DNA from 4 places in the Leclercia sp. W6 genome. Region 3 is predicted to be linked to each of the others. Evidence: predicted binding sites of a transcription regulator. Region 3 holds the regulator's gene; each other region holds the start of a gene.
What was found. Region 3 encodes PurR, which represses purine synthesis genes. Its sites were predicted from a motif close to CANGCAAACGTTTGCNTG; they were not measured.
Positions count from the first base shown of each region.

Region 1: tusA (sulfurtransferase TusA) is a predicted target of PurR. The motif match lies at 5,124-5,141, and genes of this name have one in related genera.
Region 2: pyrC (dihydroorotase) is a predicted target of PurR. The motif match lies at 5,961-5,978, and genes of this name have one in related genera.
Region 4: purT (formate-dependent phosphoribosylglycinamide formyltransferase) is a predicted target of PurR. The motif match lies at 1,769-1,786, and genes of this name have one in related genera.

Region 1 covers NZ_CP031104.1:3,969,057-3,976,604, forward strand. The annotation lists gene DVA43_RS19360 (phenolic acid decarboxylase) at 27-533, shown strand; gene acpT (4'-phosphopantetheinyl transferase AcpT) at 539-1,120, opposite strand; partial or broken gene DVA43_RS19370 (beta-ketoacyl-ACP synthase) at 1,123-1,305, opposite strand; gene DVA43_RS19375 (AI-2E family transporter) at 1,313-2,386, opposite strand; partial or broken gene DVA43_RS19380 (MFS transporter) at 2,495-3,734, shown strand; gene DVA43_RS19385 (DcrB family lipoprotein) at 3,739-4,296, opposite strand; gene DVA43_RS19390 (7-cyano-7-deazaguanine/7-aminomethyl-7-deazaguanine transporter) at 4,369-5,034, opposite strand; gene tusA (sulfurtransferase TusA) at 5,202-5,444, shown strand; gene DVA43_RS19400 (TRAP transporter substrate-binding protein) at 5,679-6,650, shown strand; gene DVA43_RS19405 (TRAP transporter small permease) at 6,663-7,172, shown strand; gene DVA43_RS19410 (TRAP transporter large permease) at 7,183-7,548, shown strand, end outside.
Region 2 covers NZ_CP031104.1:1,867,842-1,875,389, forward strand. The annotation lists gene murJ (murein biosynthesis integral membrane protein MurJ) at 1-1,349, opposite strand, end outside; gene DVA43_RS09215 (Gfo/Idh/MocA family protein) at 1,500-2,423, opposite strand; gene DVA43_RS09220 (YceH family protein) at 2,426-3,076, opposite strand; gene rimJ (ribosomal protein S5-alanine N-acetyltransferase) at 3,086-3,670, opposite strand; gene mdtH (multidrug efflux MFS transporter MdtH) at 4,029-5,237, shown strand; gene DVA43_RS09235 (lipoprotein) at 5,357-5,917, shown strand; gene pyrC (dihydroorotase) at 6,027-7,073, shown strand; gene dinI (DNA damage-inducible protein I) at 7,148-7,393, shown strand.
Region 3 covers NZ_CP031104.1:1,600,565-1,608,112, forward strand. The annotation lists gene sodB (superoxide dismutase [Fe]) at 1-64, shown strand, start outside; gene DVA43_RS07810 (MFS transporter) at 103-1,269, opposite strand; gene DVA43_RS07815 (YnhF family membrane protein) at 1,434-1,523, opposite strand; gene purR (HTH-type transcriptional repressor PurR) at 1,820-2,845, shown strand; gene punR (DNA-binding transcriptional activator PunR) at 2,851-3,774, opposite strand; gene punC (purine nucleoside transporter PunC) at 3,890-5,086, shown strand; gene cfa (cyclopropane fatty acyl phospholipid synthase) at 5,367-6,515, shown strand; gene DVA43_RS07845 (riboflavin synthase subunit alpha) at 6,548-7,192, opposite strand; gene mdtK (MdtK family multidrug efflux MATE transporter) at 7,415-7,548, shown strand, end outside.
Region 4 covers NZ_CP031104.1:754,701-762,248, forward strand. The annotation lists gene DVA43_RS03720 (bifunctional 4-hydroxy-2-oxoglutarate aldolase/2-dehydro-3-deoxy-phosphogluconate aldolase) at 1-452, shown strand, start outside; gene purT (formate-dependent phosphoribosylglycinamide formyltransferase) at 557-1,735, opposite strand; gene yebF (protein YebF) at 1,884-2,231, shown strand; gene DVA43_RS03735 (tellurite resistance TerB family protein) at 2,319-2,969, shown strand; gene ptrB (oligopeptidase B) at 3,060-5,141, shown strand; gene exoX (exodeoxyribonuclease X) at 5,123-5,785, opposite strand; gene DVA43_RS03750 (nitrilase-related carbon-nitrogen hydrolase) at 5,810-6,466, opposite strand; gene DVA43_RS03755 (DNA polymerase III subunit theta) at 6,574-6,804, opposite strand; gene yobA (CopC domain-containing protein YobA) at 6,941-7,306, shown strand; gene copD (copper homeostasis membrane protein CopD) at 7,308-7,548, shown strand, end outside.

The DNA of each region.
Region 1 (7,548 bases), 2.4 Mb from region 3:
GCTCATTGAAACAGAGGAGACAGTATATGAGCCAGTTTGATAAACATGATTTGAGCGGTTTCGTCGGCAAACATTTGGTCTACACCTACGATAACGGCTGGAACTACGAGATTTATGTCAAAAACGAGCAGACGCTCGACTACCGTATTCATAGCGGGATCGTGGCAAACCGTTGGGTAAAAGATCAGCAGGCTTATATCGTTCGCGTGGGCGAGAGCATTTATAAAATCTCGTGGACTGAACCGACCGGTACCGATGTGAGCCTGATTGTGAACCTCGGCGACAAGCTGTTCCACGGCACCATCTTCTTCCCGCGCTGGGTGATGAATAACCCGGAAAAAACCGTCTGCTTCCAGAACGATCATATTCCGCTGATGGTCTCTTATCGCGAGGCGGGCCCGGCCTACCCAACCGAGGTCATTGATGAGTTCGCCACCATTACCTTTGTGCGCGACTGCGGTGCCAATAACGATGCTGTCATTGACTGTGCTGCCAGCGAGCTGCCGGCAGACTTTCCGAATAATTTGAAATAAGCGGGTTACAGAACCTGAAGTGCACCGTTATGGAGGGGGAAGGGCGTTGGCGTACAGACCGCGAGGCTGAGTTCGCCGCGCTGAAAGTGGCTGACGCAGAGCGTCGACCTTAAGGTGCTGTCGATACTGACAATCTGCCAGGCGCTGCCGCCGCGCTGTTTGACGATCGCCTCTTTACGCGTCCAGATGCGCCAGAAGGCCGACAGTTTTGCCTCAGGCGCCTCCCGCTCCAGCTCGTCATGTTCGGCGAGGCTAAAGACGGCGTTAGCCAGCGCCTGCCAGTTATCCCGCGGGCGGATCAATTCGATGTCGCAGCCCACTTCCCCCTCATCGCTCAACAGCAGGGCAATATTATCCCCGCTGTGGCTTAGGTTAAACCAGTAGGGTCTGGCATCGACGAACGCCGGTTTGCCCTGTTCACCGAAGATAATTTCCGGTACCGGGGTGGGCGATAACGCCCGGGCGAGCAGCGCCCGGCCAGCCAGCCAGGGGAGTCGGCGCGCGCCCTGCGGCGCCTGCTCAGAAAGCGCTGACGCCAGAGGGTCAGCGCTGAGGGTAGAAATTTTTCCCAGTAAGAACTGGTACATAGTCACGCCCAGCGTTTAATGATTATGGAAGTATTAATGCCGCCGAACGCGAAGGTGTTGCTTTGAAGATATTCGCAGTCAATGTGACGGGCTTCACCCATAATATAATCTAACGCGCCGCATTGCTCATCCGGTTGTCTTAAATTGATGGGCGGCGCGAACCAGCCCTCACGCCGCCAGCGCATACATCTCTTATCCCGGCAGCCTGCTTTTTGGTCTGCCTGGGCCAAGCAGGATCGCCAGTTTGCTGCCTCCCCGGGTGGTCTCCATCCAGATCTTACAGACGCTGGTGAGCGGCACGGAAAGTAACATCCCCACCGGGCCGAGCAACCAGCCCCAGATCAATAACGACAGGAATACCACCAGAGTGGACATCCCCAGCCGGTGGCCCATCATTCGCGGCTCCACGATATTGCCCAGCACCATGTGGACGATAAGGAACAGCGCCCCCACCATCATGCATTCGTAAAAACCGTTGAACAGGAAGGCCTGGATCATCGGCGGTACGGCGGAGATCACCGCGCCGATATTAGGCACATAGTTCAGCAGGAAGGCCAGCACGCCCCACATCAGGGCAAATTGCACCCCCAGCAGCGTCAGCCCCAGCCAGACGATGGCCCCGGTCCACAAACTCAGCAGCGTTTTCAGCGCCAGATAGTGCGACACACCTTTTAGCGCACGGTGTAAACCGGCGATGTGGATCTGCGGATTATTGAGGGCAAAACGCATCTTGTACGGCACGTGGCGCACTTCAAACAGCATAAAGACCACGGTCATCACCAGCAGCAGGACGCTGGCCATCGCCCCGGAAAGCTGGGTCATCAGCGCGGTGGCAAAGGTCATTACCTTCTCTGAATCCATCCGTCTCAGCATGCGCTCCGGGGAGAAGTGCAGGTTGAGGAACGGGAACATCTGCTGCAGACCGACAATTTTGCGCGTCAGCTCTTTGTTGTATTTCGGCAGCATAGCGGCAAATTCATTGAGCGAGGCCGCCAGCACCCCAAACAGCGCCGTCAGCCCAATCAGCATCACCACCACCACAATGGTGATGGCAACAGGGCGGCTCACCCCCCGGCGCAAAAACCAGGTGACGAGTGGGTTAAGGACGATGGCGAAAAAGAGCGCCAGCAATAGCTGAACGAGAATATCTGCTGCGGCATGAATGCCTGCCAGGATCACCACCAGACAGGCCAGCTTCATTAAAATATGGAGACCCGCTTTATCAGCGGGTGGAAGACCCGTTTTATCGGGCGGCGTGATTATCATGATTATTCCTCTTATATGATGCTCCTAAGTGTAGTGCGCCCGCAGCGCTTCGGCTGACGCCGTTAATCTTAAAGTCGCTGCTGCATTTCTCTCCCTGGCGTGGTAATAGTGAAACACTGTTGTAAAAATTCTGGTGAACCTGATGCCCGAACCTGCCGCCGAACCGGCACTGAGTGGATTGCGCCTCAACCTGCGTATTGTTTCCGTCGTGATTTTCAACTTTGCCAGCTATCTGACCATCGGTCTGCCGTTGGCCGTCCTGCCGGGCTATGTCCATGACATCATGGGCTTTAGCGCCTTCTGGGCGGGCCTGGTCATCAGCCTGCAATACTTCGCCACCCTGTTAAGCCGCCCCTATGCCGGGCGCTATGCCGATCTGTTCGGGCCAAAAAGCATTGTGGTGCTGGGGCTGTGCGGCTGCTTCCTGAGCGGGGTGAGCTATTTCCTGGCCGGGCTGACCAGCGCCTGGCCGGTGATCAGCCTTGCGCTGCTCTGTTTTGGCCGGGTGATCTTAGGCATCGGACAAAGTCTCGCCGGAACGGGCTCAACGTTGTGGGGCGTGGGGGTAGTGGGAGCTTCGCACATCGGGCGGGTGATCTCCTGGAACGGCATCGTCATCTATGGCGCAATGGCGATGGGCGCGCCCCTTGGCGTGCTCTGCTATCGCTACACCGGCCTGAGCGGGCTGGCGTTGACCATTATGGGGGTGGCGCTGCTGGCGATCCTCTTCGCCCTGCCACGTCCGAAAGTGAAGGCCAGCAAAGGCAAGCCGATGCCGTTTCGCACGGTGCTGGGGCGCGTCTGGCCCTACGGCATGGCGCTGGCGCTCGGTTCGGCGGGTTTTGGGGTTATCGCCACCTTCATTACCCTGTTTTACGCCGATAAAGGCTGGGACGGCGCGGCCTTCGCGCTGACGCTCTTTAGCTGCGCCTTCGTCGGCACCCGCCTGCTGTTCCCGAACGGCATTAACCGACTGGGCGGACTAAACGTGGCGATGATCTGCTTTAGCGTTGAGATTGTTGGCCTGCTGCTGACCGGTATCGCTGAGGCGCCCTGGATGGCGCGGATCGGGGTTTTCCTCGCGGGAGCGGGCTTCTCGCTGGTCTTCCCGGCGTTGGGGGTGGTGGCGGTCAAAGCGGTGCCGCAGCAGAATCAGGGGGCGGCGCTGGCGACCTACACGGTGTTTATGGATATGTCGCTGGGGGTGACCGGGCCGCTGGCCGGGCTGGTAATGGCGTGGGCCGGGGTGCCGGTTATCTATCTGGCGGCGGCGGGGCTGGTGGCGATAGCGTTACTGCTGACGTGGCGGCTAAAAAAATGGCCTCCGGAGGAGGCCATTTCATCGTGATGATTTACTGAATCACGAGGGTGTTGATGATGTTCTCAGCGGCAGTTTGCGCTTTCTGCTGATCGTCAGCAGGCAGCGTGATCTGCAGGGTCAGCAGCTTGTTGTCCACTTTGCCCAGCACCACGGAGGAGTAAGCGGTCTGGCCTTTGGCAGAGATAATGCTGTCCAGCTGTTGCAGGTTGTGGCCTTTCAGATCGATGGCTTTGTTGGTGACCACCTGCAGCTGCGGGTCGCGGCTGCGCTGTTGGTCTTCCAGACGTTTCGCCAGCACGCCCAGGTCTTCATTGGTGTCGTCGCCGACGATCACAATCACCGCTTTCTGCCCGGTGGCATCGGAATAGACGTGCATATTGTTCGCCTGCGTGCCCAGCTTGCCGCTCTGATCGGTCATATCCGCTGGCAGTGAGAAACTGAGTTTGCCATCCATCAGGCTGACCGGCTGACCCGTGGCGTTGCTTTCCGCAGACGCAGCCTGAGCTGGCGTTTTCGTGTCGCTGTTATCACAAGCGGCCAGCCCCATCACCAGCAGGCCAATCCCGACATATTTAACCAGATTGCGCATTACATTCTTCCTTTCGATAAACGGCCATAACGGCGCATCAATCCATCTTATCACAACTGTTCAGGGGAACCTTTAACCTGCCCGTAATGCTGAAATTTCAGATTTATCCTCGAATCTTTTCAGCAACATATTTAGCAGTACGCCGTACATCGGCAGGAAGAAGACCAGGCTGATAAGTACCTTGAAGGCGTAATCCACGAGGGCAATTTCCATCCAGTGTTCAGCCATAAACGCATCCGGGCTGCGCCAGAAGGCGATAAAGAAAAAGGCCAGCGTATCGCTGACGTTGCCAAACAGCGTGGAGGCGGTCGGCGCCATCCACCAGAGATGGTTCTGGCGCAGGCGGTTAAAGACATGCACGTCGAGGATCTGCCCCAGCGCATAGGCCATAAAGCTGGCGGCGGCGATACGGGCGACAAACAGGTTAAAGTGCGTCAGCGCCTCAAAGCCCTGCCAGCTTCCCATATAGAACAGCGAGGAGATTCCGTATGACACAAACAGCGCCGGAAGCATGACGGCAAAAATAATGCGTCGGGCGAGCGGGGCGCCAAAGATACGGACGGTAAGATCGGTCGCAAGGAAGATAAACGGGAAACTGAACGCGCCCCAGGTGGTATGAAAACCAAAAATGGAGATCGGCAGCTGTACCAGGTAGTTACTGGAGGTGATCACCAGCAGATGGAAAAGCGAAAGCCAGAACAACGCTTTTACGCGCTGCGATTGAGAGAACTGCGTCATATTGTGACCTTTTTAGAAGTTGGGGTGAGGGAACCCAATAAACCGGCCGCATCATACTGCTTTCACTGCGCTTTGCAACGGCTAATTTTTACGCAATCGTTAACCTGGTTTGCTTTGCCCGGCCTGGGGCGTAAACTACTGCCGTTTTTTATCTGAACGAGACGACGATGACCGATCTGTTTTCCAGCCCAGACCATACTCTTGACGCCCAGGGCCTGCGCTGCCCGGAACCCGTTATGATGGTGCGCAAAACCGTGCGCACGATGCAAACCGGCGAGACGCTGCTAATTATTGCTGACGATCCGGCTACCACCCGTGATATCCCCGGCTTTTGCACCTTTATGGAACACGAACTGCTGGCACAGGATACCGCCTCGCTGCCGTATCGTTATCTGATCCGCAAAGGCTGATAAACCCTTTGAATCTGTAGGCCGGGTAGGGCGACGCCACCACCCGGCATGCCCCCCTGCTCGGGCCTGAAAGGCCATTTCGTTTGAACTCCATCACCAATTTGAACCATTGTTTCAAATTTTAGCGCTTTTTTGTGAGGCGCTTCACCCTCGTTTTCCAGGCCTTAGGCTAGTTTTGAAGCTGAAAACTAAAACGCCGTTCCAACGCTTACCTCATACCCTGGAGTTGACTCAATGAAAACGACCATCAAGCCGTTGCTGGCCGCTCTGTGTCTGTCTGCTTTTGCTGCCTCTGTCTCTGCTCAAACCATTAAAGCTGCTGATGTGCATCCTGAAGGCTACCCGAACGTGGTGGCGGTGGAGCATATGGGTGAAAAACTTAAACAACAAACCGACGGCAAGCTGGAGATCAAAGTCTTCCCGGGCGGCGTACTGGGTGATGAAAAGCAGATGATTGAGCAGGCGCAGATGGGCGCCATCGATATGATCCGCGTCTCCATGGCGCCGGTTGCGGCCATCCTGCCGGATATCGAAGTCTTTACCCTGCCGTATGTCTTCCGCGATGAAGATCACATGCACAAAGTGATCGACGGCGACATCGGTAAGCAGATCGGCGAAAAACTGACGGCGAACCCGAAATCGAAGCTGGTCTTCCTCGGCTGGATGGACTCCGGCACCCGTAACCTGATCACCAAAGATCCGATTGTTAAACCGGAAGATTTAAAAGGTAAGAAAATCCGCGTCCAGGGTAGCCCGGTGGCGCTGGCGACGTTGAAAGATATGGGCGCCAACTCGGTGGCGATGGGGGTAAGCGAGGTCTACAGCGGCATGCAGACCGGCGTTATCGACGGCGCAGAGAATAACCCACCGACCTATATCGCCCACAACTACATGCCGGTGGCCAAAAACTACACCCTGAGCGGCCACTTTATCACCCCAGAAATGCTGCTCTACTCCAAAGTGAAGTGGGACAAGCTGAGCGCCGACGAGCAGGAAAAAATTAAGACCCTGGCCCGTGAAGCGCAGTTTGAACAGCGTAAGCTGTGGCAGGCCTACAACGACGAAGCGCTGGCGAAGATGAAGGCGGGCGGCGTGCAGTTCCACGACATCGATAAGGCGGTGTTCGTCAAAGCGACCGAGCCGGTGCGCGCCCAGTATGGTGAAAAACATCAGGATCTGATGAAAGCCATCGCTGACGTTAAGTAAGCCGGAGTATTTATGTCCGAACTCTATCTGAAATGGATGGACCGTCTCTACCTGCTGGCGATGGCCATTGCCGGGCTGTCGCTGCTGGTGATGACCATCGTTATCCCGATTGGCATCTTTTCGCGCTACGTACTCAACCGCGGTGAGTCGTGGCCGGAGCCGATTGCCATTATCTGCATGGTGACGTTCACCTTTATCGGCGCGGCGGTGAGCTACCGCGCCGGCTCACATATTGCGGTGAACATGCTCACAGACAGATTGCCAGACTCACTGAAAACGGTCTGCGCACGGGTGGTGGATCTGCTGATGCTGGTCATCTCCGGCATCATGTTCTGGTACAGCTACCTGCTGTGCATTGAGCTCTGGGACCAGCCGGTCGCAGAGTTTCCGATCCTGACCTCCGGCGAAAGCTATCTGCCGCTGCCGGTCGGGTCGGCGATTTTGATCCTGTTTGTGCTTGAGCGCCTGCTGTTTGGCTCTCAGGAAAGTCGCCCGGTCGTGCTGATCGGCAACCACAGTTAAGGGGTGAACAATGGATGCCTTTGTTTTGTTATTCACCCTCGCCATTCTGCTGGCGCTGGGGATGCCGGTGGCCTTTGCCGTCGGCTTAAGCGCCGTGGCTGGCGCGCTGTGGATTGACCTGCCGCTTGAAGCATTAATGATCCAAATCACCAGCGGGGTGAACAAATTTACCCTGCTGGCGATCCCGTTCTTTATCCTCGCGGGGGCGATCATGGCGGAAGGGGGCATTGCCCGGCGGCTGGTTAACTTCGCCTATATCTTTGTCGGCTTTATTCGCGGCGGGCTGTCGCTGGTGAATATCGTCGCCTCCACCTTCTTCGGCGCCATTTCCGGCTCCTCGGTGGCGGATACCGCCTCCATCGGGACCGTAATGATC
Region 2 (7,548 bases), 270 kb from region 3:
ATCACCAGGCGCAGCAGGAAGCGCGACCAGCCCGGCTGCGGGGTAAAGATCTGCTGTTTACGCAGCTGCCAGTAGAGCAGCCCGGCGTTGAGACAGGCCGCCAGACCGATGGATAACGACAGACCGGCATGCTTCAACGGGCCGATAAACGCGAGGTTCATCACCTGGGTCATAATCAGCGTCACAATGGCGATCTTCACCGGGGTTTTGATGTCCTGGCGCGAATAGAAGCCCGGGGCCAGCACTTTCACCACGATAAGCCCCATCAGTCCCACGGAATAGGCGATCAGCGCCCGCTGGGTCATGGCAGCATCAAAGGCGGTAAATTTACCGTACTGGAACAGGGAGACGGTGAGCGGTTTCGCCAGGATCCCCAGCGCTACGGCGCTTGGCAGCGCCAGCAGGAAGCAGAGGCGTAACCCCCAGTCCATCAGGCGGCAATATTCGTCATGATTGCCGCTGGCGAAACTGCGGGAGAGTGAGGGCAGTAAAATGGTGCCCAGCGCCACCCCCAGTACCCCGGAGGGAAACTCCATCAGGCGATCGGCGTAGTACATCCAGGAAACCGACCCGGAGACGAGGAAGGAGGCGAAGATGGTGTTGATGATGAGTGAAATCTGGCTCACTGACACGCCAAGGATCGCCGGCCCCATCTGCTTCACCACCCGCATCGCGCCGGCATCGCGCAGGTTAATGCGCGGCAAGACCAGCATGCCGATTTTCTTCAGGTGCGGCAGCTGATACGCCAGCTGGAGCACGCCCCCCACCGTCACCGCCCAGGCCAACGCCAGTACTGGCGGATGGAAGTGCGGCGCGGCAAACAGCGCAAAGCCGATCATGCTGACGTTAAGGAAGGTCGGCGCAAAGGCCGGTACCGAGAAGCGGTTCCAGGTGTTGAGGATGGCCCCGACCAGCGACGCCAGGGAGATCAGCAGAATATAAGGAAAGGTGATGCGCAGCAGCTGCGTGGTCAGGGCAAACTTGTCGGCGGTATCGGCAAAGCCTGGCGCGGTCACCATGATCACCCAGGGCGCCGCCAGCATCCCAATCACGGTGACGATGGCCAGTGCGAGGGTCAACAGCCCCGACACATACGCGACAAAGACCCTGGTGGCGTCTTCACCCTGCTTGCTTTTATATTCCGCGAGGATAGGCACAAACGCCTGGGAAAAGGCGCCTTCGGCAAAAATTCGACGCAGCAGGTTGGGCAGTTTGAACGCGACAAAAAAGGCGTCAGTGGCCATCCCTGCGCCAAAGACCCGCGCCACAATGGCGTCGCGCGCAAAACCCAGCACGCGCGAAAACATGGTCATCGAGCTGACGGCGGCCAGCGATTTTAATAGGTTCATTAACGTGAGCTTCCACTACCTGAAACAAAACGCCTGCAAAGCAGGCGTAATTTCGCCGGGTGACGCTATGCGTACCCGGCCTGGAAAACGCAAAACGCGCCTAGTCTACTCGTAAAAACAGGAATTGCTATGGGCAGATGTTACAGAGGGTTATTCGCTCATGGCATCGCGCCAGAGCTTCTCCACGATGCGCTGGGCACGGATCGCCTGTTCACCCGAGGTTTCAGGAACCGTCTGATTTTGCACGCATTCAATAAAGTGGCGCGCGCAGCCCGCAAAACCACGCTGCTCCAGGGTGCTCTGCCAGCCAGGAATAGCTGGCATAACCACTCCAGCGCCCCGCTCTTCGCGCCACTCGCGCATATCGGTCACGTCCAGCAGCGCGCCGTCCGTTACCGCCTGGACCCACTCCCGCTGGCTGCCTGCCCGGCGGTGCATGGAAGTGGTGATCTGCATATTGTCCGCGCTGAAATGGTGCTCGGCATAGATCATCGCCCCCTGCTCGTTGGTTTGCAGCGTGCCGCCGGTAAGACGCGCATTATGTCCCGCCAGCCACAGCGCGGTGTCCACCACGTGCAGATAATCATCCAGCAGGGTAAAACGCAGATCGTTGGGGCCGACGCTGTCGGCGCGATGCTTATCCATGCGCAGCGATGCCGCACCGTGCAGCTGGGTTTTCATCTGCTGATAGAGCGGCGCAAAGCGACGGTTAAAGCCGACCATCAGGGTGAGCTTCTTCTGCGCGGCGAGATCGACCAGGCGCTCGGCGTCAGCCAGATTGTCCGCCAGCGGTTTATCAACACAGACATGCACCCCGGCATGCAGTAGCTCGCTAACCACCTGGTAATGGGTGGCGGTGGAAGTATGGACAAAGACCGCATCACAGGCGCGGGCCAGATCCTGCAACGACTCATAGTAAGGCATACGCAGCGATTCACAGATCCTGATCGCCTTATCCCGCGAGGGCGACCATGCCCCCTGCAATGTCCAGTCTGATGCGGCGCTCAGCACCGGCAGCCAGGCTTTCTGGGCGATCCCACCCAGCCCTACCACGCCCACACGTAATTTTGTCACCGTTAATCTCCCAGATGTGCCAGCAGCGAATCGAGGCGCTGCTTCAGTTCTTCGACTTCGTTTTCCAGCGCTTCAACGCGGGCCAGTAAGGTTTCGTCCGTGGCGGGAGCCGCTGCCTCAACGACGGCGGCGACGGTTTCAACCTCTCCGCTGAAGAGATGCATATAGCGGCTTTCACGCTTGCCGGGTTCGCGCGCCAGACGCAGGACAAACGGGCCATCTTCTCTTGCCGCCAGGCCTTCGAGGGTCTGCTCCACCTCCTGCATATCGGCGAATTCATGCATGCGCGCCGCCCGGGTGCGCAGCTCGCCAGGGGTCTGCGCTCCGCGCAGCAGCAGGGTGGCGATCAGCGCCACTTCGGCGGAGTTTAGCTTCAGGGCGCCAAACTCGGAGTTGCAAAAACGCTGCTCATATTTGGTGACGCGATTGCCAAAACCACTGACGTTGCGCAGGTAGTGGCGTTTCACCAGTGCATCCAGCAGATCCTGTACCTCATGTTCGGCAAGGTTCATCACCGGTTCACGGTTGGTTTTTTGGTTACAGGCCAGGGTGACCGCATTTACCGAGAGCGGATACTGCTCCGGCGTCGTGACCTGCTTCTCCAGCAGGCAGCCAATGACGCGCGCTTCAGTGGCGCTTAACTGATATTTCATCTCTGTTCCTTAGCGCCCCGCGCTCCACTCTTTGGTTGTCAGCGCCGTCAGGACATGATCGCGCCATTCGCCGTCAATCAGCAGGTAATCTTTGGCGTAGCCCTCCTTTTCAAATCCGAGGCGCGCCAGCAGACCGCCGCTGCGCTGATTGTGCGGCATATAGTTGGCCATAATGCGGTGCATATGCTGGGTCCGCTGCATATAGCGGATTGCCGAGGTCAGCGCCTCAAACATCAGCCCCTGCCCCTGCCATTTTTGCCCGATGGAGTACCCCAGATAGCAGGCATGAAACGAGCCCCGCACTACGTTAGAGAAGTTGGCGATGCCGATGATCTCTTTTTCATCGGGATCCAGCAGAGCAAAGTAGAACGCCGAGCCCTGCTTGTGAAACTCGGCAATCATGCTCAGCCGGGCCTGCCAGCCGGAAGGATAGCAGTGGCTCTCATCCCGCACGGGTTCCCAGGGTTTTAAAAACTGACGATTCTCAGCGTAGTAGTCCGCCAGACGCCAGGCATCACGCTCATGCACGAGGCGAACCACCAGCCGGTCGGTCGTCAGACGCACTTTCGGCACATTACTGCGATAGCCAAACATGGATACAACTCCTTCATGTTACAACCTTGACCCGTTAGCTTTACTATACCTGCGCCGCTGCCGTCTGGGAAAACAGCGACATACCATTTTGAAGACTTTTCACATTTTTCGATGAACACCCTCAATCAAAGTGCCTTTTTGATAAAAAAATATTGTCGCCTGCGCAGTGGGAAAAAACCCGGCGAAACCGCAAAATATTAGCGCGCTTATCATCTTGATACCCTAAATAATTCGAGTTGCAGGAAGGCGGCGACGCAGCGAATCCCCTTGAGCTTACTCCGGTAAGTGACAGGGGTGAGCGAGGAGGCCAACGCACCGGCAACTTGAAGTATGACGGGTATATTTCCCTGGAGGGGAAATGTCCTATATCTCACAGGCCCGGAGCCTGGGTAAATATTTCCTGCTTGTTGATAACATGCTGGTTGTACTCGGCTTTTTTGTCGTTTTTCCGCTCATCTCCATTCGCTTTGTCGATCAGATGGGCTGGGCAGCGTTAATGGTCGGCATTGCGCTGGGGCTGCGCCAGTTTGTCCAGCAGGGGCTGGGGGTGTTTGGCGGTGCGATTGCCGACCGCTTTGGTGCCAAACCGATGATTGTCACCGGCATGCTGCTGCGGGCGGCGGGTTTTGCCACCATGGCGATTGCCCATGAGCCCTGGCTGCTATGGGTCTCCTGTATTGTCTCCGGGCTTGGCGGCACGCTGTTCGATCCGCCGCGCACGGCGCTTGTTGTGAAGCTGATCCGTCCCCGGCATCGCGGGCGTTTTTTCTCGCTGCTGATGATGCAGGACAGCGCGGGCGCGGTGGTGGGTGCGCTGCTGGGAAGCTGGCTGTTGCAGTACGATTTTCGGCTGGTCTGCGCCACGGGTGCAGTGCTGTTTATTCTGTGTGCGGCCTTTAACGCCTGGCTGCTGCCCGCCTGGAAGCTCTCTACCGTCAAAGCGCCGGTACGGGAGGGGCTCGATCGCGTCTGGCGCGACAAACGTTTTATCACCTATGTGCTGACCCTGGCGGGCTATTACATGCTCGGCGTACAGGTGATGCTGATGCTGCCGATCATGGTTAACGATATTGCCGGCTCGCCAGCGGCGGTGAAGTGGATGTACGCCATTGAGGCCTGCCTCTCCCTCACCCTCCTCTACCCTATTGCCCGCTGGAGCGAAAAACGCTTCCGCCTGGAGCATCGCCTGATGGCGGGCCTGCTGCTGATGTCTCTGAGCATGCTGCCCATTGGGATGGTGAGCTCCCTGCAACAGCTGTTTATACTGATTTGCACTTTCTATATCGGCTCCATCATCGCCGAACCCGCTCGCGAAACGCTGAGCGCCGAGCTGGCCGATCCGCGCGCGCGGGGCAGCTATATGGGCTTCAGCCGTCTCGGTCTGGCGATTGGTGGCGCGCTGGGCTATGCCGGGGGCGGCTGGTTATTCGATGCCGGGAAAGCCTTTAACCAGCCTGAACTGCCGTGGGTGATGCTGACGTTGATTGGGGTAACCACCTTCTTCGCGCTGGGCTGGCAGTTCAGCCACAAGCGCGCTGCACCCGGCGTGCTGGAGCCCGGAGCCTGACCGGGACTCAGGCACTATTCCTGTTCTTCGCCGTTATCAGTTTATTCTGCTGGTCTGAGGGACACTCCCCTGACATACTGGCGCGTCAGGATTGAAGCGCCAGTATGTCGAGGAAAACCATGAAAAAGATTGTTATTGCCACTGCGTTGATCATCAGCGGTCTGCTGGTTGGTTGTAATCAGCTCACCCAGTACACTGTCAGTGAACAGGAGATCAACCAGGCCCTGCAGAAGCGCAATAACTTTGCGAAAGATATCGGTGTGCCCGGCGTCGCCGATGCGCATATCGTCCTGAGCAATCTTGCCAGCCAGATTGGCCGCGAAGAGCCAAACAAAGTGATGCTCTCCGGCGATGCCAGTCTGGATATGAATTCGCTGTTCGGCAGCCAGAAAGCCAATATCAAGCTGAAGTTAAAAGCGTTGCCGGTCTTCAATAAGGATCAGGGCGCCATCTACCTGCAACAGATGGAGATCACCGACGCTGTGGTCTCGCCGGAGAAGATGAAACCGGTTCTGCAGACGCTGATGCCGTATCTGAACCAGTCCCTGCAAAACTACTTTAATCACCAGCCGGCTTATATCCTGAGCGAAGACAACAGCCAGGGCGAAGCGCTGGCGAAAAAGTATGCAAAAGGTATCGAAGTGAAGCCGGGTGAGATTGTCATTCCCTTCGTCGATTAACCTGTGAGGCGCTTCGGCGCCTTTTTTTACAGAAAAGAGTGCAAACGAAAACGTTTCCCCCTATTCTTTGTGTCCGGCAAAAATCATCTCACTCAGCCGGAGCCTATCCATGACTGCACAATCCCAGGTTTTGAAAATCCGCCGCCCAGACGACTGGCATATCCATCTTCGCGATGGCGATATGCTGAAAACCGTCGTGCCGTATACCAGTGAAATTTATGGCCGCGCGATTGTCATGCCAAACCTGGTGCCGCCGGTCACCACGGTCGATGCGGCGATCGCCTATCGCCAGCGCATTCTTGATGCCGTGCCTGCCGGCCACGACTTTACCCCGCTGATGACCTGTTATCTGACCGACACGCTCGATCCGAATGAGATTGAGCGCGGCTTTAGCGAAGGGGTCTTTACCGCCGCCAAACTCTATCCGGCCAACGCCACCACCAACTCCAGCCACGGTGTCACCAGCATTGACGCGATTATGCCGGTGCTGGAGCGTATGGAAAAACTGGGGATGCCGCTGCTGGTACACGGCGAAGTGACTCACGCCGACATCGACATTTTCGACCGTGAAGCCCGCTTCATCGAAACCGTGATGGAGCCGCTGCGCCAGCGCCTGCCGGGTCTGAAAGTGGTGTTTGAACATATCACCACCAAAGATGCCGCGGAGTACGTGCGTGATGGCAATGAGCTTCTGGCGGCCACCATCACCCCGCAGCACCTGATGTTCAACCGCAACCATATGCTGGTGGGCGGCGTGCGTCCGCACCTCTACTGCCTGCCGATCCTCAAACGCAATGTCCACCAGCAGGCGCTGCGCGAACTGGTTGCCAGCGGCTTTGCGCGCGCCTTCCTCGGCACCGACTCCGCCCCCCATGCCCGTCATCGGAAAGAGGCCAGCTGCGGCTGTGCAGGCTGCTTTAATGCCCCGACCGCCCTTGCCAGCTACGCGCAGGTGTTTGACGAGATGAATGCCCTGCAACATTTCGAGGCGTTCTGCTCCCTGAACGGGCCGCGTTTCTATGGTCTGCCAGTGAATGAGAGCTTTGTTGAGCTGGTGCGCGAAGAGAGCAGCGTCGCGGAGTCTATCCCCCTGACCGACGACACCCTGATCCCCTTCCTCGCAGGTGAAACCGTTCAGTGGACGGTGAAGCGTTAAAAATTATTTGCCCCCTGTTGTAAGTTCAACAATATAACTGTATAAATACACAGTATATAACACAGGGGGCAATTATGCGTATTGAAGTGACCATTGCCAGAACAACGCCTTTGCCTGCTGGTGCGCTGGACGCTCTGGCGGGTGAATTATCCCGCCGTATAAACAACTCCTTTCCCGAACGCGAAGGTGCCGTCACCGTGCGTTATGCGGGGTCAAACAATCTCTCGGTCATCGGTGGCGCAAAAGATGATAAAGAGCGCATCAGCGAAATTTTACAGGAAACCTGGGAGAGCGCTGACGACTGGTTTATTACCGATTAAGTTTCTCCTTCATTGTGTTTTTTTGCCGGGTCGCCCCGGCTTTTTTTCCTCTTTTCACGTCAAAAGCACGAATATTCTGACTGACTCTGTCAAAAATCATCGGCAAGGTGATGTTTTAATGTTCAAACAATCCTAAAACGCATAAATATTTTGGA
Region 3 (7,548 bases):
CTACCTTGAGCACTTTTGGGCGCTGGTAAACTGGGAATTTGTTGCGAAGAACTTCGCAGCATAACGAAAAAAGCAGAAGGCCGGGCCTTCTGCTTTTTGGTGTTATTCGGCGGCGCAAACCGGTTCAGGTTGTTTTCTGTCGGCCATTAGCACCAGCAGAAGCCCCAGCGCGGCAATGATGGCCCCCATCACCGGAACAAAGCTGTACCCCAGCCCGCCGGAGATCACCGCACCACCTGCCGCCGCACCCAGCGCATTCCCCAGGTTAAACGCCCCAATATTGACGGAAGAGGACAACCCTGGCGCATCGCTTGCCACGCGCATCACGCGCATTTGCAGCGGCGGTACCACCGCAAAGGTCGCCATCCCCCAAACCACCATCGCGAACGCCGCCCCCACTTCATTACGTGCCAGCCACGGGATCGCCAACATAATCGCGATCAGCAGCATTAAAAAGCCTTTCAGGGTACCGCTTACGGAGCGGTCCGCCAGCTTGCCGCCCAGGAAGTTGCCGAGCGAGAAACCGACGCCAATCAGCACCAGCATCGCGGTAACAAAAACAGGTGTCGCCTGGTTAATGTCATGCAGAACGGGCGCAATGTAGGTATAGAGGGTGAACATCGCTCCGGCGCCCAGCACCGTGGTCAGCAAGGCGGAAAGCACCTGCGGGCGCATCAGCACTGCCAGCTCCTTGCGCACCTCCGGCTTTTCGCCCGCGCCGCCCGCTGGGAGGGAGAAGAAGAGCGCGACCATCGAGACCACGCCCAGAAGCGCCGTCGCCAGGAAGGACATCCGCCAGCCGATAGCTTCGCCCATCCACGTTGCGGCAGGTACGCCGCCAATATTGGCGATGGTGAGCCCCATAAACATGGTTGCTACGGCGCTGGCCTGTTTATGCTTCGGCACCACGCTTGCGGCGACCACCGACCCGAGGCCAAAGAAGGCGCCGTGATTAAGGCTGGTCAAAATACGCGACAGCATCAGGGTGGTGTAATCCGGGGAGAGCGCCGACAGCACGTTGCCGACGGTAAAAATCGCCATCAGGAAGATCAGCGCATTACGACGGCCGCGATGGGAAAGCAGCAAGGTCATCAGCGGCGCTCCTACCATTACCCCGATAGCGTAAGCACTGATTAACATGCCCGCAGCAGGAATAGAGACATCCACACCCCGGGCGATAACCGGTAGCAGTCCCATTGGAGAAAACTCGGTGGTGCCGATGCCAAATGCGCCAATGGCCAGGGCCAGCAGCGGAAAATTGATTTTCATACTTCAACTCCGGATACCGTGTCGTCAGGCGACACAGAACAATGAAGGCGAAAGCATGACATCAATCACAAAAAATGAGAAGTTAACAATTTGGCAAAAGATTTTTGCAGGAAGCGTAACAATAGCAGAAGGGAGACGAGGGAGCATGAGCTCCCTCACAAATATCAGTGCAGCGCAGCCGTCAGACCGCTGGCAACGATCAGACCCAGAACAATAACGGTGGTAATCAGCGAAAACTTAAGATCGGTACTCATCAATTTTTCTCCTTTTAATCACCCTACGAAGAGTGAGCTTGCTCATTTTTGCACAGTTCAGGGTAAAAATCTTGCTGGATTTAGAATGATATCGATTTTTACTCTTCCCCTTTTGGTCAAGATCAGCCAAAATTCCACGCTAAATTTATTAGCGTACCGGCCATTGACCCCCTCCTGACGTCCTGTGTCGTTTTCCCGGCGTACCGCAATTCAAATTGCGCAATTAGGGCGAGTGAAGGCAAACGTTTACCTATTGGTTTTTCAGGAGCTTAAGATATGGTCTGGAGTGACATCTGATGGCAACAATTAAAGACGTAGCGAAACGCGCAAACGTTTCCACTACAACCGTATCACATGTTATTAACAAAACCCGCTTTGTGGCGGAAGAGACGCGTAACAACGTCTGGGCAGCGATCAAAGAGCTGCACTATTCTCCGAGCGCCGTCGCCCGTAGTCTGAAGGTGAACCACACCAAATCGATCGGCCTGCTGGCGACCAGCAGCGAAGCCCCCTACTTCGCAGAAATTATTGAAGCGGTAGAGAAAAACTGCTTCCAGAAAGGTTACACCCTGATCCTCGGCAACGCCTGGAACAGCCTGGAGAAGCAGCGGGCCTATCTGTCGATGATGGCGCAAAAGCGCGTCGACGGCCTGCTGGTGATGTGCTCGGAATATCCGGAGCCGCTGCTGAAGATGCTGGAAGAGTATCGCAACATTCCGATGGTGGTGATGGACTGGGGCGAAGCGAAAGCCGACTTCACCGACTCGGTCATTGATAACGCCTTTGAAGGTGGCTACATGGCCGGACGTTATCTGATCGAACGCGGTCATCGCGATATCGGCGTCATCCCGGGGGCGCTGGAGCGCAACACCGGCGCCGGTCGTCTGGCCGGTTTTATGAAAGCGATGGAAGAGGCCTTAATCACGGTGCCAGAAAACTGGATCGTCCAGGGCGACTTTGAGCCGGAGTCCGGCTATCGCGCCATGCAGCAGATCCTCTCCCAGACGCCGCGTCCAACCGCTATTTTCTGCGGCGGGGATGTGATGGCGATGGGTGCCCTGTGTGCCGCTGACGAGATGGGGCTGCGCGTGCCGCAGGACGTTTCGCTGATCGGGTATGATAACGTGCGCAACGCCCGTTTCTTCACCCCGGCGCTGACCACCATCCACCAGCCAAAAGATTCGCTGGGCGAGACCGCCTTCAACATGCTGCTCGACCGTATCGTCAACAAACGTGAAGAGTCGCAGTCTATTGAAGTGCATCCGCGTTTGATCGAACGCCGCTCTGTCGCCGATGGCCCGTTCCGCGACTACCGCCGTTGATCCGCTCAGGGAGCCAGTACCTCTGGCTCCCGCAGCCACTCCCTGTTCATCGTTTCACTGTCCCCCAGATAATCCAGCAGCCACGCCAGCGCCGGTGACATGTCGTTTTGTTGCCAGGTGAGGCAGCAGGCCGCATCCGGGAAGGGGTTTTCCAGCGACAGCGCCACCCATTTGCCACTGTCTATCCACGGCCGGGCAAAATGGACCGGCACCATCCCCACGCACAGCCCGGCAGACAGGCAGGTCGCAGAGGATTCCCAGTCCGGGGTGACGATCCGCCGCTGGTTATCCAGCAGCCAGGTGATCCGTTTCGGCAGCGAGCGGGAGGTATCTTCCCGCACCAGCGACGGCCAGTTGCGCAGAGTGTCATCGCTGAGCGGGCCGGGAAGCGCGGCCAGCGGATGGTGGCTGGCCACCACGCAGACCCAGCTTAGCATCCCCATATCGCGAAACGCGTAGCGTCCCCCCACCGGTATCGCCTGGGTCGCGCCGATCGCCATCTCCACCCTGCCGTCCGCCAGCGCATCCCAGACACCGTTAAAGACCTCCTGGGAGACGCGCAGCTCAACGTCAGCGAAGTGGCGATAAAAGTCGACAATCATCTGACGGGTGCGCTCGGGACGTACAATGTTATCCACCGCAATGGAGATATGCCCGCGCCAGCCGTTGGCGATCTGCTGACACTGTTCGCGGGTGATCTGCATTTTTTTGATAACAGAGCGCCCCTCCTTCAGAAACCACAGCCCGGCAGGCGTCAGCTCCACATCACGGTGACGCCGTTCAAACAGCGGCACCGCCAGCCACTCCTCAAGCTGACGCACCGTATAGCTGATGGCTGACGGGACGCGATGTAACTCCTGCGCTGCGCCGCTGAAGCTGCCGTTACGCGCAACGGCATCCACCACTTCAAGGGAATATTCTGACCACATTTTCTGCCTGCAAAAAATTTGAATGCAACCGCCAAATATTAGCGTTTCACAAGCGGGATTGCACTGCCTACACTCAGCGGCTACCTAAACCTGCATCCATAAGGACAATAAAACAATGCAACCCGGGAAAGGATTTTTAGTCTGGCTCGGCGGCCTGAGCGTGCTGGGCTTTCTCGCCACCGATATGTATCTGCCTGCGTTCGCCATCATGCAGGCGGATCTGCAAACCCCGGCTGCCGCCATCAGCGCCAGCCTGAGCCTCTTCCTGGCCGGTTTTGCCTTCGCGCAGCTGCTCTGGGGACCGATGTCTGATCGCTTCGGACGCAAGCCGGTGCTGCTGGCTGGCTTAGCCATCTTTGCATTCGGCTGCCTCGGCATGCTGTGGGTACGCGACGCCACCTGGCTGCTGGTGCTACGCTTCATCCAGGCGGTGGGCGTCTGCGCCGCGGCGGTGACATGGCAGGCGCTGGTGACCGATTACTACCCGGCATCGCGAACCAACCGCATTTTCGCCACCATCATGCCGCTGGTTGGCTTGTCGCCGGCGCTGGCACCGCTGCTCGGTAGCTGGATCCTCGCCCATTTCAGCTGGCAGGCCATTTTTGCGGTGCTGTTTGCCATTACCCTGGTGCTGATGATCCCGGCCTTTTTCCTGAAGCCAGTGACGGTAAAAGAGGCGCAGCCAACCTCCCGCGTGACCTTCTTTACCCTGCTTCGCTCCCGCATCTACCGCGGTAACGTGCTGATCTACGCTGCCTGTTCTGCCAGCTTCTTCGCCTGGCTGACCGGCTCGCCGTTTATCCTCAACGAGATGGGCTACAGCCCGGCGGTAATTGGCCTGAGCTATGTGCCGCAGACCATCGCCTTCCTGATTGGGGGTTATGGCTGCCGCGCCGCGCTGCAAAAATGGCAGGGTCACCAAATGCTGCCGTGGCTGCTGGGCCTGTTTGCCGTCAGCGTGATCGGCACCTGGGCGGTCGGGTTTATCCCGGGCGTCAGCCTGGCGGCGCTGCTGGCCCCCTTCTGCCTGATGGCAGTGGCGAACGGTGCCATCTACCCTATCGTCGTGGCGCAGGCGCTGCGTCCCTTCCCGCAGGCGACCGGCAGCGCGGCGGCGCTGCAGAACACCCTGCAACTGGGACTCTGCTTCCTCGCCAGCCTGCTGGTCTCCTGGCTGATTGCCACCCCGTTGCTCACCACCACCAGCGTAATGGTCGCAACCGTCGTGCTGGCTGCGCTTGGCTATCGGATGCAGTATCTCCCCGCGGGCCAGCAGGATGAGCGCCCGCAGGCCGAATCTTCCCACGCCTGACAGGAGAGTTAATTAGCGCGCTAACAATATCCTGTTGAATCACCATGATATCAGTCCTATACTGACTGAAGCGTTCTGATAAATACTACAAATATTAAGTGTTAACGGGAGCCGGAGTGCTCCCGTTTTACCATGGATGGCCTTTCGGCAAGGGTCCTCTCCCTTCCTCTGTTCTACGTCGGATATTAGCCTCACGGGTCACACCGTGAAATTTCTCACTCTCCATAAAGAGCGTCTACGCTGTTTATGGGTTCTGATCACATTAGGTGATGGAGAAGCTATGAGTTCATCGTGTATAGAAGAAGTCAGCATCCGGAATGATGACTGGTTCCGGATAGTCAATGAATTGCTGAGCCGCGCGGGTATCACCATCAACGGCCCGGCATCCTCCGATCTACAAATTAAACACCCCGATTTTTTTAAACGCGTCCTGAAGCAGGGCTCGCTGGGTCTCGGCGAGAGCTATATGGACGGCTGGTGGGAGTGCGAACGGCTGGACATCTTTTTCCACAAGGTGTTGCGCGCGGGTCTTGAATCACAGCTGCCCAGCCACCTGAAGGATACCCTTCGCATTGCTACTGCCCGCCTGTTCAACCTGCAAAGTAAAAAGCGCGCCTGGATTGTCGGCAAAGAGCATTACGATCTTGGCAACGACCTGTTCAGCCGCATGCTCGATCCGGCGATGCAGTACTCCTGCGGTTACTGGAAAGAGGCCACCACGCTTGAGCAGGCGCAGCAGGATAAACTGCGCCTCATCTGCGAAAAACTGCAGCTACAGCCCGGTATGCGGGTACTGGATATCGGCTGCGGCTGGGGTGGTCTGGCAGAGTTTATGGCGCAGCACTATGGCGTGAGCGTAGTCGGTGTGACCATTTCAGCGGAACAGCAACGCATGGCGCAGGCGCGTTGCGCCGGGCTGGATGTGACTATCCTGTTGCAGGATTACCGCGATCTGAACGATCAGTTCGACCGCATTGTCTCGGTGGGGATGTTTGAGCACGTGGGGCCGAAAAACTACAACACCTATTTTGAGGTGGTGGATCGTAACCTGAAGCCGGATGGCCTGTTCCTGCTGCATACCATTGGTTCGAGAAAAACCGACCATCGCGTCGATCCCTGGATAGACAAGTACATCTTTCCGAATGGCTGTTTACCCTCAGTTCGCCAGATTGCCAACGCCAGCGAAGCCCATTTTGTGATGGAGGACTGGCATAATTTTGGCGCTGATTACGATACCACGCTGATGGCCTGGCATGAGCGCTTCATTGCCAGCTGGCCGGAGATCGCCGACAACTATTCTGAACGATTTAAACGGATGTTCAGCTACTATCTGAATGCCTGTGCCGGTGCGTTTCGCGCCCGTGATATTCAGCTGTGGCAGGTGGTATTCAGCCGCGGTGTGGAGCACGGCCTGCGGGTGGCCCGCTAAAAAAGACCCCGGCTTGCCGGGGTCTTTTTTTATCATGCGTCGTTGAGCGTCTGCTGGATAGCGGCGGCCTCTTTTGCCGCCAGTACGCGCTCTACGGTATCGACCACCGCCTGGGTTTGCGGATCGATTTCGATATTCACTCTGTGACCCAGCTTTTTGCTGCCGAGGGTGGTGCGCTGCAGCGTCTCGGGGATCAGGTGGACGCAGAATCGGGTAGGCGTTACTTCACCGACGGTCAGACTGATGCCATCCACGCCAATAAAACCTTTATAGAGGATGTACTTCATCAATGACGGATCCTGCACCTTGAACCAGATTTGACGATTATTTTCTGAGGTGAGGATTTTGGCGATTTCCGCGGTGGTCATAATATGGCCTGACATTAAATGCCCGCCAATTTCGTCGCTGAATTTCGCGGCGCGCTCCACGTTAACAATATCGCCCTCAACCAGGTCGCCCAAATTGGTAATGCGCAGCGTCTCTTTCATTAAATCGAAGCTGATGAGATTACCGTTAATTTCGGTCACCGTCAGGCAACAACCGTTGTGTGCAACCGATGCCCCGGTCTCCAGCCCATCAAGCATCTCATCCGGCAGGGCGACGACATGGGTGCGGAAGTTGGGTTTTTCATCAATGGACACCAGTTTCGCGGTGCCCTGCACAATACCAGTAAACATGCTTACGACTCCTGTTTGTTCCTTCGGTGTTAACACCGTTTAATCTCACCACAATAACAGTTGAAAATAGAGGTTGCCAGTACCCACCTTTTCTGGCGATTTTTTCACTAGATAATTAGCTTATCCCCGCTACAATAGCTGGAATTCCCCGCATCTTCTTCTTGCTGTTTTTCGCAGCGGCTTTTTTTGCATTCAAATAACAACAAAACCAAAGGTGTTCACGTGCAGAAGTACATGAGTGAAGCGCGTCAGTTATTAGCTCTGGCAATCCCGGTGATACTCGCGCAAATCGCCCAGACCTCAATGGGGTTCGTCGATACGGTTATGGCGGGTGGTTACAGCGCCACCGATATGGC
Region 4 (7,548 bases), 850 kb from region 3:
TGCCGGAAGCGATCATCGGTGCGGGTACCGTACTGAACCCGCAGCAGCTGGCTGAAGTTACCGAAGCCGGTGCGCAGTTCGCCATCAGCCCGGGCCTGACCGAGCCTCTGCTGAAAGCCGCAACCGAAGGCTCCATTCCTCTGATCCCGGGCATCAGCACCGTGTCTGAACTGATGCTGGGTATGGACTACGGTCTGAAAGAGTTCAAATTCTTTCCGGCGGAAGCGAACGGCGGCACCAAAGCGCTGCAGGCTATCGCAGGTCCGTTTGCTAACGTCCGTTTCTGCCCAACTGGCGGTATCTCTCCGGCGAACTACCGTGACTACCTGGCGCTGAAAAGCGTGCTGTGCATCGGTGGCTCCTGGCTGGTGCCGGCGGATGCCATGGAAGCGGGCGACTGGGATCGCATCACTAAGCTGGCGCGCGAAGCGGTAGAAGGCGCGCAGCAGTAAGATCCTGGTATTGTGCGCGTTTTTTGCCTGGTGGCGGCTTCGCCTTACCCGGCCTACGATAAACGTCAAATGCCATACAAAAACGGGCCAATCGGCCCGTTTTTTTATCCTGCTACCTGCACGCTGGCGGCCGCGTTTTTCGCCCGCTCAACGGCCTCTTCCACGCTGTCGCCTGTCGCCAGCGCCACACCTAAGCGACGCGAGCCGTCAATTTCCGGCTTACCAAACATACGCAGCTGCAGGCCAGCGCCCACCGCGGCATCGACATTATCGAAGGTGACGTTCTGGCTGGTCAGCTGCGGGAGGATCACCGCCGAGGCTGCCGGGCCGTACTGACGCACACCGCCAACCGGCAGGCCGAGGAAAGCGCGAACGTGCAGAGCAAACTCGGAGAGATCCTGCGAAATTAAGGTCACCATACCGGTGTCGTGCGGGCGAGGGGAGACCTCGCTGAAGATAACCTCGTCGCCACAAACGAAGAGCTCCACGCCAAACAGCCCATGGCCGCCCAGCGCCAGCACCACTTTACGGGAGATCTCTTCGGCGCGCGCCCGGGCCAGCGAGCTCATCTGCTGCGGCTGCCAGGATTCACGGTAGTCGCCATCTTCCTGGCGATGACCAATCGGCTCGCAGAAGTGGACCCCATCCACGGCGCTGACGGTCAGCAGGGTGATCTCAAAATCAAACTGCACGACGCCTTCGACGATTACGCGTCCGGCGCCTGCGCGGCCACCCTGCTGGGCGTAATCCCAGGCCTTGTCCAGCTGTTCGGCGCTGCGCACAAAGCTCTGTCCTTTACCGGAGGAGCTCATCACCGGTTTAATGATGCACGGGTAGCCAATTTCAGCCACGGCCTGCAAAAAATCATCTTTGCTGTCGGCGAAACGATAGCGTGAAGTGGGCAGGGAGAGCTCTTCCGCCGCCAGACGACGAATGCCTTCCCGGTTCATGGTCAACTTCGCGGCGCGGGCGCAGGGCACCACGCGCTGGCCTTCGGCTTCCAGCGCCAGCAGGGTATCGGTGGCGATGGCTTCAATTTCAGGCACCACGAAGTGCGGTTTTTCGGCGGCAATTACCGCGCGCAGGGCGTCACCGTCGAGCATATTAATGACGTGGGCACGGTGCGCAACGTGCATCGCTGGCGCATCGGCATAACGGTCGACGGCGATCACTTCGATACCTAAACGCTGGCACTCAATGGCCACCTCTTTACCCAGTTCACCTGAGCCCAGCAGCATCACACGCGTTGCTGCCGGACGCAGCGCAGTTCCTAAACGAGTCATAATGATTCCCCTGAAAAAGTTGCGCGCAGTATAAACGAAAACGTTTGCGTCTGTCTTGTGTTGCGAAAATCTGTCGGGCTGACGGAGGGTTATTTGCATCGCGGCGTTTTTCGACCATGCTTTTGTTGAACCAAAACAGGAGAGCATGATGAACAAAACAGGGGTAGCAATAGCACTGCTGGCCGCCAGCCTGACCGCCCAGGCCGCAGAGGAGAAAACCGTGAAATTTCCCACCTGCGAAGGGCAGAATGCCGAAGGTATTGCCGCCAGCGTGAAGCGGGATTATCTGCAAAACCGCATCGTGCGCTGGGCGGACGATCAAAAAACTCTGGGACAGGCCGATCCGGTAGCCTGGATCAACCCTAAGCAGGTGAAAGGCGAGAATGATCGCTGGACGGTACCGCTGACAGTACGAGGTAAAAACACCGATATCCATTATCAGGTGAAGATCGACTGTAAAGCGGGTAGCGCGCAGTATCAGTCGTCGAAGAGGTGAATTTTCGCTTCTTTTGTCGCCATAGACATTTCCTGACATCCCCTCGCTTACGCTGTGAAATTCATCCACCGTTAAGTGAGGGTAAACATGTCAAACTGGCTGAATCAATTACAGTCTCTGCTCGGGCAGAAAGGGTCTTCGTCATCCGGTGAAGGCCTGAGCAAACTGCTGACGCCGGGGGCGCTTGGCGGCCTGGCCGGATTACTGGTAGCGAATAAATCCTCGCGTAAATTACTGAGCAAATATGGCACCGGCGCGCTGCTTGCCGGGGGCGGCGCCGTTGCCGGTACTGTGCTGTGGAACAAGTACAAAGAGAGAATTCGCAGCGCGCATCAGGGCGAGCCGCAGTTTGGTCAGCAGGCGTCGCCGCTGGACGAGCGCAGCGAAAGGCTGATCCTGGCGCTGGTCTTTGCCGCAAAGAGTGATGGCCACATTGACGATAAAGAGCGGGCTGCCATCGAACAACAGTTGCGCGAAGCGGGTGTGGAAGAGCAGGGCAGGGCGCTGGTGGCACGTGCCATTGAGGAACCGCTCGATCCTGCGCGTCTGGCCAAGGGGATCCAGAATGAAGAGGAGGCCCTCGAACTGTACTTCCTGAGCTGTGCGGCAATCGACATCGATCACTTTATGGAGCGCAGCTATCTTAATGCGCTGGGCGATGCGCTGAAAATCCCGGCAGACGTACGGGAAGGGATCGAGCAGGATATTCGCCAGCAAAAACAAGCGCTCCCCGGCTAGTTTTTTACGCCTCGCCGAGCCGTTTCGCTTGCATCGTGCGCATGTTTTGCCAACCTTATAGGGTGTTAAACGTAGAAGAATCATAACGCCATGCCACCTAAAGCCCAACGCATACCGCACGCTCTCACCATGCACGGTGACACGCGTATCGACAACTATTACTGGTTGCGCGACGATACCCGCTCAAAGCCGGAGGTGCTGGACTACCTCCACGAGGAGAACGACTATGGCCGAAGGGTCATGGCGACGCAGCAGGCTCTGCAGGATCGTCTGCTCAGCGAAATGGTTGAGCGCGTCCCGCAGCGTGACGTCTCGGCCCCCTGGAGTCGAAATGGCTATCGTTACCGGCACGTTTATGAGCCCGGTAACGAATATGCCATCTACCAGCGCCAGTCGGTACTTTGCGCCGAGTGGGAAGAGTGGGAGACCCTGCTGGATGCCAACCAGCGTGCGGCGCACAGCGAGTTTTATACCCTGGGCGGCATGGCAGTATCGCCGGATAACGCCATCATGGCGCTGGCCGAAGATTACCTCTCCCGACGGCAGTATGGTTTGCGTTTCCGCAATCTGGAGAGCGGGAACTGGTATCCGGAGATGCTCGATAACGTTTCCCCCGACTTTATCTGGGCCAACGACTCTGAAACCATCTACTACATCAAAAAGCACGCCACGACCCTGCATCCTTATCAGGTCTGGCGGCATACGGTCGGTACTTCATCGAGAAGTGATGAACTGGTTTATGAGGAGAAAGACGAGACCTTTTACGTCAGCCTGCATAAAACCACCTCCAAACACTATGTGATTATCTTTCTTGCCAGCGCCACCACTACCGAAGTGCTGCTGCTGGATGCCGAGCTGCCGGATGCTCAGCCGCTGTGCTTTATGCCGCGTCGCAAGGATCATGAGTACAGCCTCGATCACTTCCAGCACACCTTCTATTTGCGCTCCAACCGGGAGGGGAAAAACTTTGGCCTCTACAAGACCAAGGTACGTGATGAACGCAAATGGGAAGTGCTGATCCCGCCGCGGGATCAGGTGATGCTGGAAGGCTTCACCCTCTTTACCGACTGGCTGGTGGTTGAAGAGCGCCAGCGCGGGCTCACCAGCCTGCGGCAAATCAACCGTAAAACCCGCGAAGTGATCGGTATCGCCTTCGACGATCCCGCCTATGTCACCTGGATTGGCTATAACCCCGAGCCGGAAACATCGCGCCTGCGTTACGGCTACTCCTCCATGACCACCCCGGATACCCTGTTTGAACTGGACATGGACACCGGACAGCGCCGGGTGCTGAAGCAGGCTGAGGTGAAAGGGTTTAACGCCGATCTTTATCGCAGCGAGCACGTATGGATTGTCGCCCGCGACGGCACCGAAGTGCCCGTCTCGCTGGTCTATCACAAGCACCATTTTCGCAAAGGTAAAAACCCGATCCTCATCTACGGCTATGGCTCGTATGGCTCCAGTATTGACGCGGATTTCAGCGGCAGCCGCCTGAGCTTGCTCGACCGCGGGTTTGTCTTCGCCATTGCCCATATCCGCGGCGGCGGCGAGCTGGGGCAAAAATGGTACGAAGATGGCAAATTCCTGAAAAAGAAAAACACCTTTAATGACTACCTGGACGTCTGCGAGGGTCTGCTGGGGCTGGGCTATGGCGATCGCAAACAGTGCTTTGCCATGGGCGGCAGCGCGGGCGGCATGCTGATGGGCACCGTGATTAACGAACGCCCGGGACTCTTTAAAGGGGTGATAGCGCAGGTGCCGTTTGTGGATGTCCTGACCACCATGCTGGACGAGTCTATCCCGCTGACCATTGGCGAATATGAAGAGTGGGGCAATCCGCAGGATGAGACCTACTATCGCTACATGAAAGCCTACAGCCCCTACGATAACGTTGGCGAGAAAGCCTATCCTCATATGCTGGTTACCACCGGTTTACATGACTCCCAGGTTCAGTACTGGGAGCCCGCGAAGTGGGTGGCGAAGCTGCGGGAAATGAAGACCGACAATAATTTACTGCTGCTCTGCACCGATATGGATGCCGGGCACGGCGGGAAATCCGGTCGCTTCAAATCCTACGAAGGGGTGGCCCTGGAGTATGCATTTCTGGTTGGCCTGGCTCAGGAGACATTAACCAGCCAGGCGGCAGAGGTCGATCAGGATCCGCCCAGATAGTGCTTCAGCGTCAGACGCAGCTCCGGGCTCATTCTGTCGAGGTTATTGTACAGCCAACGGAGATAGCCCGGATCCTTGTCTGCCACTTCCGCCACCGCTTTGCCGCGGTATTTGCCGAAGGTAAAGGTGGTCAGCAGCGCCGGGCGTCCGGTGATATCGGCCATCTCATCCGGCGTCCAGCCGGTGGTGTTCATGATATCGATCAGCAACGCGGCGGTGATGTAGCAGTCGTACAGGGCCCGGTGGTGGTGCAACCCTTCCGGCGTCCGGACGCTCAGTTTGCGCGATTTATAGAGCGCCATATTGCTGTATTTAATGCCCGGCCATAAGCGCCGCGCCAGCTTCATGGTGCAGATCCACTCCCCGGGCATCTCGGGCAGTACACGGCGATCGAAGCTGGCGTTGTGCGCCACATACCAGGGGCTACCGTGATAATGTGGGATCACCTCTTCAATCCAGGGTTTGTCGGCGACCATCGCCTCGGTGATGCGGTGGATAGCCATCGCCTGCGGGCTGATGGGGCGATCCGGACGTACCAGATGGCTGCGTGGATTGACGATCTGCCCGTTCACAACGTCGACAGATGCCACTTCCACAATCCCCCCCTGCAGGTCACAGGTTTCGGTGTCGATGACACGTAGCATGGCTCTCTCCTGGCCGTAAAAGGCTTAGCGTAATGGAATGATCTCACCTTGCCAACCCTGCTCAACAAAGCGCCCGGTCAATAATAGTTCACCCCGGTCGGCGCGGACGATTAATTGCCCACGGGCATCCCAGAGCGCGCTCCCGCCGTCACGGTTCGCCATCAGTACGGCGATGGCATAGCGGTGGGCAAAACGCTGGAGCTGGGAAAAGGTGGCCGACCAGCCCGTTTCACTCACCGCCATGCCGCGGGTAAACAGAGCAGCATCAGGCGCAATATTGGGCTGATCGGAGTGAGGATCAACAATGCTCAGGCCGCCATGTCTGTTCTCCAGACAGGCGCCTGCGCCATGTGGATAAAGAATGGCGTTGGGCTGGCTCGGGGAAAACCAGGCCAGTCCGGGCTGGCGCTGGCCTCTCTCTTCCACCGTGATCCCGGCAATCACCGAGACGTCAGCTGATTTTGCCGCATCCATAAGCGGAGCCAGCTGCTGGTGGTCGGGGGGAGCGGGAAGCCGACCATCGGGCAGGGACGGGCCGGTTAACGACAGCTCAGGGAAGAGGACAACATTGCACTGCTGGCGGGCAGCGGCGGTGATAAAACGCAGGTGATGCGTGATGTGTTCATCAACATAGTGATGGCTCGCGCGGTACTGTGCGGCGGCAATATTCCATTGGGACATCGTGATTTCCTTATACACGGAGTCGCAGAGATTCATAAAGCCCATGAATGTATCAGGGGCTTTAATCCTGGCATAAACAGTGTAAGGAACTGTAACCGCGGGTAAGTTTATTTAACTTTCGGTTCCCACGGCAGGCGAGAGAGGTTAACGGAGTTGAGTCGATGGGCAATCAGGCGCTCGCGAAACCAGTCTCGCAGGTGCGACGGTTGCTCACGCTCCACCACTTCGGCGATTACCGGCATGTTATAGCGCTCTTTGAATGCCACGCCCGCGGCAGCCAAATCAACATTCACTTTGTCCATCTCCTCCTGGGGGAGGGTGGCGAGATTAATATGCATTACCGTCTCCTTCATTTGCGGGCCAACGTTACCCAAACGGCGGCGCGTTGACAAGCCCGGGCAGGATGATCCTCGACTGGACCATTATACAGCGTTATCCTCTGGTAATCAGGCATAACAAAAAGGAATATATGTGATGACAAAACTCGTTACCCGCACCCTGACGCTGCTGCTGGCAACGCTCGCAGCACCGGTTGTTTTTGCTCACGCTCATTTACAGCATCAATATCCCGCCGCAGACGCTGCCGTAGACGCGGCGCCGCAGGCATTGACTCTGAACTTCTCCGAAGGGATCGAACCCCGTTTTAGCGGCGTGACCCTCACCGATGATAAACAGCAGCCCGTCGCACTCGGGGCGGTAAAACGCAACGAGAAGGACCCGACCCAGCTGATCGTACCGATGACCGCTGCGCTGACGGCGGGTACCTATCAGGTGAAGTGGCACGTGGTTTCCGTAGATGGTCATAAGACCGAGGGCAGCTACCGTTTTAGCGTGAAGTAAGATGCTGGCGTTCTGCTACGTTACGCTGCGCTTCGCGCATTTTGCTGCCCTGATGGTGCTATTTGGCAATGCCCTGTACGGTGCATGGCTGGCCCCCGTTGCGCTGCGGCGGCTGATGGCGCGTCGCTTTCGGGGGCAGCAAAAAAAGGTCGCATTCATCAGCCTGCTCGCCGCGCTGATGATGCTGGCGCTACAGGGCGGCATGATGGGTAACGGCTGGCCGGATGTGGTTAGCCCATCCA